4 regions of the Pantoea sp. y20 genome follow, and region 3 is predicted to be linked to each of the others. Evidence: predicted binding sites of a transcription regulator. Region 3 holds the regulator's gene; each other region holds the start of a gene.
What was found. The regulator Fur, encoded in region 3, represses iron uptake genes when iron is present. The targets are predictions, from matches to a motif close to ATAATAATGAGAACNACTATCAA.
Positions count from the first base shown of each region.

Region 1: efeU (iron uptake transporter permease EfeU) is a predicted target of Fur. The motif match lies at 1,488-1,510, and genes of this name have one in related genera.
Region 2: fes (enterochelin esterase) is a predicted target of Fur. The motif match lies at 1,852-1,874, and genes of this name have one in related genera.
Region 4: ACYAC5_RS22640 (TonB-dependent siderophore receptor) is a predicted target of Fur. The motif match lies at 1,369-1,391, and genes of this name have one in related genera.

Region 1 covers NZ_CM142816.1:2,519,054-2,522,221, forward strand. The annotation lists gene efeO (iron uptake system protein EfeO) at 1-541, opposite strand, end outside; gene efeU (iron uptake transporter permease EfeU) at 596-1,429, opposite strand; gene putP (sodium/proline symporter PutP) at 1,638-3,122, opposite strand.
Region 2 covers NZ_CM142816.1:578,377-581,544, forward strand. The annotation lists gene ACYAC5_RS02595 (enterobactin synthase subunit F) at 1-587, opposite strand, end outside; gene fes (enterochelin esterase) at 572-1,801, opposite strand; gene ACYAC5_RS02605 (TonB-dependent siderophore receptor) at 2,061-3,168, shown strand, end outside.
Region 3 covers NZ_CM142816.1:1,258,177-1,261,344, reverse strand. The annotation lists gene ybfE (LexA regulated protein) at 2-277, shown strand; gene fldA (flavodoxin FldA) at 415-945, shown strand; gene fur (ferric iron uptake transcriptional regulator) at 1,300-1,749, shown strand; gene ACYAC5_RS05800 (hypothetical protein) at 1,811-2,206, opposite strand; gene glnS (glutamine--tRNA ligase) at 2,442-3,168, opposite strand, start outside.
Region 4 covers NZ_JBUBNJ010000002.1:605,293-608,460, reverse strand. The annotation lists gene ACYAC5_RS22640 (TonB-dependent siderophore receptor) at 1-1,312, opposite strand, end outside; gene ACYAC5_RS22635 (ABC transporter substrate-binding protein) at 1,972-2,868, shown strand; gene ACYAC5_RS22630 (amino acid ABC transporter permease) at 2,865-3,168, shown strand, end outside.

The DNA of each region.
Region 1 (3,168 bases), 1.3 Mb from region 3:
GTTCAATACGCTCGTAATGCACGCGCGTAGGTGCGAATAGCGCTTTGGCTTTCTCAATGTCGCCGGCTTTCACCGCATCGGTAAACGCTTTGGTGCCCGCTACCAGCTCTTTCACTTCATTCATCACGTAGACTTTGTAGTCGGCGATCGGGCCAACCAGCTCCAGCACATCCGGTTTACCGTTTGCCGCTTTCTTCGCATCGCCGCTCACCACCAGCTTGCCTTTCGGGTTGCTGAGCAGGCCGCAGGTCATGTCATATTCGCCCGCTTCCAGATTGGCGGTGAGTTTCTGGCTGAAGCCAGGCGCGATGTTTTCACGCTCTTCCACCACCATCACCCCTTTCAGGATTTCCCACTCCAGCGCTTTCTGGCTGTTGTTTTTGATGATGAACTGGGTTTTACCGGCCTGCACGTTGAGCGACATCGGCTCACATTGTTTGTCCGTCACGGTGACCGTGACTTGCGGGACGGCAGCAGTAGCCGCACCGGAAAGCGCCAGCATAGCAACCAACAGCGCCTTGCGGCGGAAGCGAATCGTCATAGTGATATCCCTGTTACATGGAAGAACAGGCGCGCAATCGCGCCTGATTAAATTTCAGCGTGTGGTACGTGCCGCGTTGACTGCAGGCCGGGCCGGGAAGAAAAACAGCAGCAGCGCCGGGATGAGATAGGCAAGCCACACCGCCACTTCGCTGACGCTTGGCGTTTCCTGGTAACCTAAAATCCCTTCCAAAAGCGTGCCGAACACCGAGTGCGTTGAGAGCGTGTTGCTCATATCAAACGCTACATCCTGGAAGTGATTCCACAAACCGGCCTCATGGAAGGCGCGAATGGCGCCGGCGGACAACCCCGCTGCGACAAACAGAATGAACAAACTGGTCCAGCGGAAAAAGTGCGCCAGGTTCAGGCGAATGCCGCCGTAATAGAGCAAAAAGCCCAGCGCCACGGCGGTTGCAAGGCCGAGCACCGCGCCGAGCGGCGGCGCATAACCCACATCTTGCGTGAACGCGGCCAGCAGGAAGAACACCGATTCCAGCCCTTCACGCGCCACCGCCAGAAACACCATCAGCACCAGCGGGAAGCCGCTGCTGCCCTGCTTCTGCAACGCCTGATCGACCGATTTTTCCAGCGTGGCTTTGATATTGCGCGAAACTTTGCGCATCCAGAACACCATCGACGTCAGGATCACCACGGCAATCACCGCGACAATGCCTTCGAACAGCTCCTGCTGTTTCTGAGGAAACTCACCGGTAGTTTCATTAATAAAGATGCCCAACGCTAAGCAGAGCGCGGCAGCGATAAATACGCCGGCCCACATGGCGGGAAACCATTGGGTGCGCTGGGTTCGTTTGAGATAGCTGGCAATCAGGCTGACGATGAGCGCTGCTTCCAGACCTTCGCGCAGCATAATGAGAAAGGGAACGAACATCACCAACCTCTTGAATTTTAAGAAGGGTAAACCTTAGGTAAAAAAACGTAAAGTGCGAACGATAGTGATTATCATTACTGAAGAGAGAAATACAAGTCACTGCAGGAAATTAATTTTGTTTTGCGGATGGGGGAGCGGGTTTTAGAGGGTGCGCACTCCTGCGCACCCGGGGGTTCATCAAACATGTCGCCATCAACGGCGATAGAGGTTACTTGCTGTGGTATTGGGCTTCGGCGGCGGCAAAGCGCTGCTGTGCCGCTTCTGATGGGCCGCGACCCAGCAGGCTAAATACCACAATCGCGATACTGGCGAACGCGAAGCCTGGGATGATTTCATACAGCTCGGCGTAGCCATAATCTTTCCACAGCAGTACGGTTAGCGCGCCAATCACCATACCGGCCAACGCGCCGTTGCGCGTCATGCGTTTCCAGCACACGCCGAACAGCACCACCGGACCAAAGGCGGCACCGAAGCCTGCCCACGCATAGCTCACCAGACCCAACACGCGGTTTTCCGGGTTGGCTGCCAACGCGATAGCAATCAGGGCAATCACCAGCACCATTAAGCGCCCTACCCACACCAGCTCTTTCTGGCTGGCGTTTTTACGCAGGAAGCCTTTATAGAGATCTTCGGTCAGGGCGCTGGAGCACACCAGCAGCTGGCAGCTTAAGGTCGACATCACCGCGGCGAGAATCGCTGAGAGCAAGATACCGGCAATCCACGGATTGAACAGAATACGCGCCAGTTCGATAAAGATACGCTCGCCGTTCTGGCTTACGCCCGCCGCCTGATCAGGATGGTTCTCGAAGTAGGCGATACCAAAGAAGCCCACCGCCACCGCGCCACCCAGGCACAGGATCATCCAAATCATACCGATACGACGCGCGCTGCGGATGGTGTGATGCGAATCGGCCGCCATAAAGCGCGCCAGTATATGCGGCTGCCCAAAGTAGCCAAGTCCCCAACCGAGCAGCGAAATCACCGCGACAAAGTTCAGCCCTTTCAGCATATCGAGGTTTTCGAGGCTCTTCGCCCTGATCACCGCCAGTGAATCATCCAGGCCGCCGACGGCGACAATCACGATAATTGGCGTCAGAATTAGCGCAAAAATCATCAGGCTGGCCTGCACGGTATCGGTCCAGCTCACCGCGAGGAAACCGCCCACCAGCGTGTAGAGAATGGTGGCAGCAGCACCTGCCCACAGCGCGGTTTGGTAATCCATGCCAAAGGTACTTTCAAACAGACGCGCACCGGCAACCACGCCAGACGCACAATAGATAGTGAAGAAGATCAGAATCACCACCGCCGAGATAACGCGCAGCAGTTTGCTGTTATCTTCGAAACGGCTGGAGAAGAAGTCTGGCAGGGTTAACGCATTATCGTGATGCTCGGTCTGCACACGCAGACGGCCCGCTACAATGCGCCAGTTCAGCCAGGCACCGATGATCAGGCCGATGGCGATCCAACTTTCGGAGATCCCGGACAGGAAAATGGCGCCCGGCAGGCCCATTAATAACCAGCCGCTCATATCGGAAGCACCCGCAGAGAGCGCGGTCACGACGCTCCCTAAACTGCGCCCGCCGAGAATATAGTCATCGAAGCTTTTGGTTGATCGCCAGGCGATGAAACCTATCAGCACCATCCCAAGGATATACACTACAAAGGTCACCAACATCGGTGTACTTACACTCATGAGTCTCTCCACTTATTATTTGATCCATCAAGAGAAATCTTTTTGA
Region 2 (3,168 bases), 680 kb from region 3:
TCGCGGTAGCGCTGATACTCGTCCACCACTTCGCTAAACGGAATAAACGGCGTCGGTTCAGCGGCTTGCTGACGTACGGCCGCGCTGTAGAGATTGGCTATGCGGCGCGTCAGCGCGGTAAAGCTGAAGCCATCCACCACCAAATGATGATAGCGCTGATACCAAAACCAATGCTGATCGTCGAGACGGAACAGGCGGTGATGCCACAGCTTTGCGCCGCTCAATACGCGCAGTTCGCCATTCATATCGTCACGCATCAGCGCGCGCGCTTTGGCGGGCGCATCGGCCTCCGCGCGCAAATCGACAATCTGCGGCAGGCTAAAGGCGTGTGGCTGCGGCCACTGCAAGGCTTCGCCTTCCACCTCACCAAAGGCCATATTCAGCGTGTCGGCTTCCTGCATGCCCGCAACGATCGCCTGCGCCAACAGGGCGCTATCAATCTCACCGCGCAGTTCGACAAAGTGCGCCACCGCGTAAGCGTTGTGATGAGGTGACAGCTGATCGGCAATCCAGATGCCGGGCTGTGCCGCGACTAACGGCAAGGTTTGTTGGTCGGTCATAGGCTTATTCATCAGGGATTCGGACATGGATGCTCCGGTTTGCTCCACAGCGCTTGCAGGCCATTCAGCAGGCCGCCGCGCCAACAGAGCGCGTCATGGCCGCCTTCCACCGGCAGGTAATTCACCTGATAGCCGGCAGCGCTAAGCTGCTGTTGAAGTTGTTGATTAGCTTGCAGAATCAAGCCTTCGCGTTTGCCCGCTTCGAGCCAGAAACGCAGCGGTTGACGCGGTGCAAGACCGTTATCCAGCGCCTGCAGCAGCCAGCCGTGCGGATTGCCGCGTTCCGGCCACCAGAAGGAGCCCGATAAGCTGAGCGCGTTGCCAAAGGTTTCCGGCCAGTGCAGCGCGGCAAACACCGACGCCAGGCCGCCAAAGCTTTGTCCGGCGACGATGGTACTGTCCGCCTGCTGGCGATAAGGCGTTGATTGTGCAATTTGCGGTAACAGTTCTTGCTGAATGGCTTGCCAAAACTGCGCGTTACACGGCAGCTCGCGGCTGCGGTGTTCGCGGTCAATGATGTCGATAAACAGATACACCGCTGGCGGCAAAGAACCGGCATCAGTGAGCTGCTGCAGCGGTCCGGCAATCGGCATGCTGTGCGCCCAGAATTGCCCGTCAAGCATGATGGCCAGCGGACGCTGTGCGGGATTGGCTGCGCCGGTGGTGTAAATCCACACCTTGCGGCTGTTGCCTAATAGCGCGCTATCCCATTGTTGCTGTTGCAGTTCAATGGTTGGCGCTGTGCCGTTATCCACCGCTTGCCACAGCTGTTGATCGGGTGCGTGAGGCAGATGCAGCGGCGAGACGCCCATGCCGCGACCACCGGACCAGCCACGTAAGCTGTTCAAAGGATCGGCCTGCGCCGTCGGAAATTTGTCGCGCCACCAGTTGCGCAGCGTGGACATGTCGGCAACGCCAGTGAAGTCCGTGGCCTGTTCATCGGGCATCAAACAGTAACTGCCGCGCCAGTTGGCGGGCAGCGAGGTCTGCCAATACCAGACGTTGGTGCCCGCCACACGCATTAACGACTGCGGCGGGCGGCGCTGGTGGTGATCGGTCACGCCGGTAATGTTAATCCACACGCGCTGGGTCGACGATTGCGTCTCATCGCCTTGCGGATCACGCCAGAAGAAAGTGACCTGACATTGGCCATCGTCTACTAACTCAATGCGGGGAATACCTTGGGATTGTTGCGCCTGCCACCAGGCCGCACTGCCGGTTACATCATTTCGCCAGGTCATAGGGCTGCCAGTCGGTGTTTACGCGGAGATTTACATAAGCTTGATGAATAATACTATTGATAATAATTTGCATTTGCAATAGGGTGACTGCGCTCAAAAATGAGCACGCCTGTTCCGCCAGATGCTTACCGTTCGGTAAGGTTGCGCTACGGATGGTTTGAAGGGTCTGGAACTGGGCGCGATATGGACAGGGATCTTCTCACCGGCTCGCCAGTTAAGCATTCAACGGCTTTTTGCTGGCCATCCAGGAACGTATAAAATGAAAAATTACTCACGGTTATCGTTAGCCATTCTGATTGAACTGGGGCTCAGCGCCTCACTGCTTTCCAGCAGCGCCTGGGCAGCAGAGACTTCCTCCAGCAAAACCTCTGCCAGCACGACTGACGCACAATCAATGGACGGCGGCACCTTGATGGTCACCGCGCAGCAGCAGAACCTGCAAGCGCCGGGCGTCTCAACCATTACCGCCGACGAAATCAAAAAACATCCGCCCGCGCGTGATGTGTCTGAAATTATCCGTACCATGCCAGGCGTTAACCTGACAGGCAACTCCACCAGCGGCCAGCGCGGTAACAATCGCCAGATCGATATTCGTGGTATGGGCCCGGAAAACACCTTGATCATGGTGGACGGCATGCCGATCACCAGCCGCAACTCGGTGCGCCTTGGCTGGCGTGGCGAGCGTGATACGCGTGGCGACACCAACTGGGTGCCGCCGGAGATGATCGATCACATCGACGTGATTCGCGGACCGGCGGCGGTGCGTTACGGTAACGGCGCGGCGGGCGGTGTGGTGAATATCATCACCAAAAAACAGACCGATCAGCAGTGGCACGGTTCCTGGAACACCTATTACAACGTGCCGGAACATAAAGCGGAAGGCGCCACTAAGCGCACTAACTTCAGTCTGGAAGGGCCGCTGGGCGATGATTTCAACTTCCGTTTGTACGGTGGTTTAGCCAAAACCCAGGCCGATGCCTATGACATCAACGAAGGGCATGCGGCGGCGCGCACCGGCAGCTATGCGGGCAGCTATCCGGCCGGTCGTGAAGGTTCAGTTAATAAAGATATCAATGCCTTGCTGAGCTGGGCGTTTGCACCGATGCAGACGCTGGAGCTGCAGGCCGGTTACAGCCGTCAGGGCAACCTGTATGCGGGTGATACGCAGAACACCAACACCAGCTCGCTGGTGAAAAGTCTGTACGGTGATGAAACTAACCGCCTGTATCGCCAGAACGTCTCATTGAAATGGACCGGCGCATGGGATAACGGCGTCAGCACCAATACCTACGCGCGCTACGAGAAAACCCGCAACTCGCGCATCAATGAAGGTTTGGCCGGCGGCACCGAAGGCATCTTCTCTAACA
Region 3 (3,168 bases):
CATGGCAAAAGAACAGACAGACCGCACTACGCTTGATCTCTTCGCAGACGAGCGGCGTCCTGGTCGCCCGAAAACCAGCCCGCTGACGCGTGATGAACAGTTACGCATCAACAAACGCAATCAGCTCAAGCGCGATAAAGTGCGTGGGCTGCGTCGTGTTGAGCTGAAGATGTCGAGCGAGGCGGTTGACGCCCTCAGCACGCTAGCCGATCAGCAAAACATCAGTCGCAGCGAATTGATTGAACAAATGCTGCTGGCACAGCTCAAACTGTCGTAACGCGCGAAGACCGCACGCTGGAACACAAAGTCACGGTTTTATACGTTCCGCACTTTTTACCGGTCTGCTATTATTCGCATAACTGTGCAGTCAACTGACTTACTTTCACAATCAGGATTTAAGAGGTTACCTAACCCATGGCAATCGTAGGCATTTTCTTCGGCAGCGATACCGGCAACACTGAAAACATTGCAAAGATGATCCAGAAACAACTGGGTAAAGATGTCGCCGAAGTGCATGACATTGCTAAGAGCACCAAAGAAGATCTCGAAGCGTTCGACATCCTGCTGCTGGGTATCCCAACCTGGTATTACGGCGAAGCGCAGTGTGACTGGGACGATTTCTTCCCGACGCTGGAAGAGATTGATTTCAATGGTAAGCTGGTAGCGCTGTTTGGTTGTGGCGATCAGGAAGATTACGCCGAGTACTTCTGTGATGCGATGGGCACTATCCGTGACATCATTGAGCCGAATGGTGCGGTGATCGTCGGTCACTGGCCAACCGAAGGCTATCACTTCGAAGCCTCTAAAGGCCTGGCCGATGACAAAAACTTCCTTGGTTTGGCCATTGACGAAGACCGTCAGCCGGAATTGACCAACGAACGCGTTGAGAAGTGGGTGAAGCAGATCTTTGATGAGCTGCAGCTGAAAGAGATTATTGAAGCTTAATTCCCTGCTCTGCCCGATGTGCGCACTGCCTCACATCGGGTAACGGAATTTCCTATAAAAATAATAGCTACGGTTTTTTAACTTTTCCCCGCAAATCTGTAGAATACCCGCAATGGTCATCCGCTTATTCCTCTGGCAGTAGAATGAGGCTGAGTGAAATGGAATCCAAAACCCAAGCGTCTTGAAGACGTTAGTGACGATATCCTTACAAACTTTGGTGATTAAGGACGTTGCCTTGGTTTTCATTTCACTGCTTGAGTTCTATAATGAGACGCAAATGAGAATGCGCGTTGACCTAAACATTCAAGGCCCCTGCGCCGCAAGTGACTAGCAAAGTAACAGGACAATATCCGCATGACTGACAACAACTCCGCATTGAAGAAGGCTGGCCTGAAAGTCACGCTACCCAGACTGAAAATTCTGGAAGTGCTTCAGGGACCCGGCCCAGAGTCCCATCACGTCAGTGCGGAAGATTTGTATAAGCGCCTGATTGATATGGGCGAAGAGATTGGTCTGGCAACGGTGTATCGCGTTCTTAACCAGTTTGACGACGCGGGCATCGTAACCCGTCACAACTTTGAAGGCGGCAAATCTGTCTTCGAACTGACTCAGCAGCATCACCACGATCACTTGATCTGCCTGGATTGTGGCAAAGTTATAGAATTCAGCGATGAATCAATCGAAACGCGTCAGCGTGAAATTGCCACTCGCCACGGCATTAAGCTCAGCAACCACAGCCTGTACCTGTACGGTCATTGTGCTTTGGGAGACTGCCGCGAAGACGATACGCTCCACGATAAGTAATTGAGTGTGCTATGCAGTATAAAAAAAACCGGCGCTTGAGCCGGTTTTTTTATGCCTGTAATCAGGCGACAAGCGTTTCCTGCAGGTAGCGCCAGCGCGGAATGGCGGTGCTGCAATCCAATACCGCCAGTGAAATGCGGCTCTGATTGATGCCGTTCATCATCTGTAATTCACGATACTGAATCGTCACTTCCTCGCTTTGCTGCGAGATGATGGCGTGCTCACTGGTGGCAATGCGCATGCCTTCACGCTGCCCCTGTAACTGGCGAAACAGCACTTCCATTTCATTGAGGTCCAATCGTTTGCCTTGCGGCGTGACCATTTTGAACTCGGGATGAAAGTGCGATAAAAACAGATCAATGCTGTCGTCACTGCCTTCCGCCTGATTGAAAATACGTTCAATAAGCTGATGTAAAACCACCACGCTATGCCTGGCTTCCTGGGCGAGAGTTGTCATTTTTTTTCCTTAGATAAGCCGCAGAGCACCGTCTGAGAGCGCATAGCCTACCTGAAAAAAAGTTTTTCACACTGCCAAATGGGTTAATTTTTCTAAAGTCAGAATAGTCGCAAATAGGGAATTAAAGGCGAATTGAGGCGTGCAGCATAAAAGGTCGTATCTGGCCAAATTGAGATAATAAAAAAGGGCGATTGCTCGCCCTTTCATGATCTTATCGTGCTCGCGACTAAAACTATTAATCGCCGATTTTTGCCCAGGTATCACGCAAACCTACGGTGCGGTTAAACACCAGCCTGGAGGGCTGTGAATAGACGCTATCAGCACAGAAATAGCCTTCACGTTCGAACTGGTACGGTGCCATCGAATCGGCAGCACGTAAACCAGGCTCAACGAAGCCCTGTTTGATTTCCAGTGAGTTTGGGTTGATGGTGGTGAGGAAATCCTCAGCCGCGCCCGGATTTGGCACACTGAACAGACGATCGTACAGGCGGAATTCCGCTGGCAGCGCGTGGATTGCAGAAACCCAATGGATAACACCTTTCACTTTACGGCCATCGGCCGGATCTTTGCTCAGCGTATCAACGTCGCAAGTACAATAGATGCAGGTAATATTGCCTTCAGCATCCTTCGCCACACGTTCGGCACGGATCACGTAAGCATTACGCAGACGCACTTCTTTACCCAGCACCAAACGCTTATACTGCTTGTTGGCTTCTTCACGGAAGTCAGCGCGATCGATCCACACTTCACGGCTGAATGGCACTTCACGCGTGCCCATCTCCGGTTTGTTCGGATGATTCGGCATAGTGATGATCTCATCGTGACCTGCAGGCAGGTTCTCGATCACCACTTTCAACGGATCCATTACCGCCATCGCACGCGGTGCGTTTTCATTGAGATCGTCACGAATGCACGATTCCAGTGAAGCCATCTCCACGATATTGTCCTGTTTGGTCACACCA
Region 4 (3,168 bases), on a different replicon from region 3:
CGGTGCTATCGGTGGCGGCAATGTTGTCTTCAAAGAACAGTGAACTGATGGTGGCGCTGTTCTTACTGCTGCGCTGCGATGGATCGCCAGAACTGCCTGGCAAATTCACGCCGCTCGCGCTGGCCGCAAGCATTGATGCTGGATCGTTCAGCTCGTCGCGGTTCCACTCCGCGCCCAGCGTCACGGTTTGATCGACCAGCAGCTGCAGCGGGAAGTTGATCTCTCCGCCCGCGCGATAGCTTTCCAGGCGGCTGGTGGCGTACGTATCGCTGTTGATCATTCCTTCAGTACGCCCGGCAGTGCCTTCCTGCAGGCGGGTGTTATTGGTTTTCTCGTAGTTGAAATTGAGCTTCGAGGTTCCCCAATCCCAGATACCGTTGTGCGCGATGCCGTAGCTCTGGCGATACATGCGGTTAGTTTCATCACCGTACAGCGACTCCACTAAACCGTCGGTGCTGGCGTTGCTGTTACTGTTCTGCGTGTCACCGGCATAAATATTGCCCTGACGGCTGTAGCCCCAGGAGAAGTCGATGATTTGCAGCGGCGTGATTTTCCACGACAGCACGGTATTGATGTCTTTGTTGCGCACGCCTTCACGGCCCGCCGCGTATGAACCGTTTTCTGCGGTGTTGATATCGAACGCATCGGCATCGGTGCGGTTGATGTTGCCGTACAGGCGCATGGTCAACGCATCACCGGCCAGCGGGCCGCTGAGATTGAAGTTAGCGCGTCGGGTATCGCCTTCTTTGCTATTTTCCGGCTGGCTGGTATAGAGCGACAGCGAGCCGTGCCAGTCGTTGGTGGGACGCTTGGTAATGATGTTCACCACGCCGCCCGCCGCGCCAGAACCGTATCGAGCAGCGGCCGGGCCTCGAATCACTTCAATGCGCTCAACCATTTCAACTGGCACCCAGTTGGTATCGCCGCGTGAATCACGCTCGCCGCGCCAGCTGTAGCGCACCGAGTTACGAGAGGAAACCGGCACGCCATCGATCATCACCAGGGTGTTTTCCGGGCCCATGCCACGGATATCGATTTGCCGGTTATTGCCGCGGCTGCCGCTGGCGCCGTTACCGGTAAGGTTTACGCCGGGCATTTTGCGAATGATGTCGGAGAGATCGTTAACAGGGGGATTTTTTTTGATGTCTTCAGCGGTGATGGTGGACACGCCCGGTTGCTGTTTCAGCTCCTGCTCGGCGGTGACGATCATTGATTCATCGTCAGCCAGCTTTTCGGTGGTTTCAGCTGCAAAGGCAGGCGACGTTAGCATTCCCGCTAAAAAAAGCGCAATTGGACGCTTTTTGCCACGCATGGTTACATTCACTTAAGTTTTCTCCCTGTAACGTTAACAATTGTAAGTAAATGCGCATGATAATGATAACGGTTCTCATTGTCTATTCAGTGAGACGGCAACATGCCTGACAATACAAACCTTTACAAAGGTTGTTCGGTTGCGGGGTATGAGTTGCGGAGAGGGGAATTTCTCATTTGCTTAGAAGAAACCGTTATGAGTAAGAAGAAATGTGTCGATGAATACTGGATAAGCAGGCTATTGATTCACTAGCATATTCTGAATTCTGCTGAGTGTTACGTGCCAAATCTCGGGCGGAAATCCCGCCTTGCAACCGTGCTAGCGGCTATTGCCATATTTCGGCAATAGATATGTTTTTTTCGCATTTGTGATTGTTATCTATCTTCCAGAGAATGCTAATCGGGACGTAAATACCCGTCATAATTTCAGCCGCAACTGCGTTGGCTCCGCGTGTTCACCCCAGTCACTTACTTAAGTAAGCTCCCGGGGATTCACACACTTGCCGCCTTGTTGCAGCTGGAATTATTTAGGGTATATGAGGATGACAATTCCACTCACCGCACGCCGTTCGCACGAGGTGAGTCAGGAGACAAAACCATCGCTACCTCAACGCCTTTTCCCTGTGGGGAAACTTTTTATAAATCAGGAGAAAGGTTCCAGTGAAATTCGCCAAAGGCATGACTCTTCTTGCGCTCGCGCTGAGTGCACACACCGCGTTCGCCGCCGATGAAAACGTCCCAACTGACAGCTCAATCCATGTGCAGGCCGATCCTGCGCTGAAAAGCCTGCTGCCTGCGGATGTGGTGAAACGGGGCTATATTGTTGCCGGAACCAACCCCAACACGCCGCCAACCACCTTCTATAAAGAAGACAACAAAACGCTGGCCGGCCGTGAAATCGATATCATGAATGCCGTGGGCGAGCGTCTGGGAATCCAGGTTCAGTGGCGCGACACCGGCGGTTTCGACAACATCATTCCAGGCCTGAAAACCGGTCGTTACGATGTGGCGCTCTCCAATATTAACGCCACGCCAGCGCGTGCCAAAATCATCGACTTCGTGGGTTATTACGATGCCAGCCGCCTCGGCATTATCTCGCGTAAAGATGCCAACATCGCGCCATTCAAAGAGCTGGCCGATGTCTGTGGTAAAGAAGTGGGCGCCGGTTCCGGTACCACTCAGGTTACGCGCCTTGAAGACGCCAGCAAAGCCTGTGAAGCGGCGGGTAAAAAGCCAATCAAAGTCTCCGTCTTCCCGGATCGTCCAGCTGGCGTGCAGGCGGTGGTAAGCGGTCGCGTGCCAATGTTCCTCGGCCCGTATGAAGGTTTGCTGTGGCAGGTGAAGGTGATTAAACCGCTGACCATGAGCGGTGAGATCACCGTCCATGACGCACCCGTTTCCGTCGCTTTCCCGAAAGATTCCGCGCTGGAGCCCGCCGTACAGGCCGCGCTTAACTCGCTGATCAAAGATGGCAGCTACAACAAGATCCTCGACAACTGGGGCATCGGCTTTGGTGCTGTTAAACAAGCCAAACGCAATCAGGAAATCTTTCAATGAGTGACATTCACGACCACACCGGCGATTTGAAAATCGTCGGCAAACGTTACTACGGACGCTGGCTGAGTGCGCTGGTCGTGTTGTTGTGCGTGGTGGCGATGGCGAACTCGATGATTAATAATCCACGCTTCGAATGGAGCGTGATTGCGGAGAACTTTACCGGCGAATCGATCCTGCAAGGCGTATTAATGACGCTGCAGCTCACTGCGATCTCTGTGGTGCTGGGTTTTGCCTTCGGTACGGTGCTGGCGCTGATGCGCCTCTCCTCCAATCCGGTGCTGGTGGGCGTGAGCTGGTTCT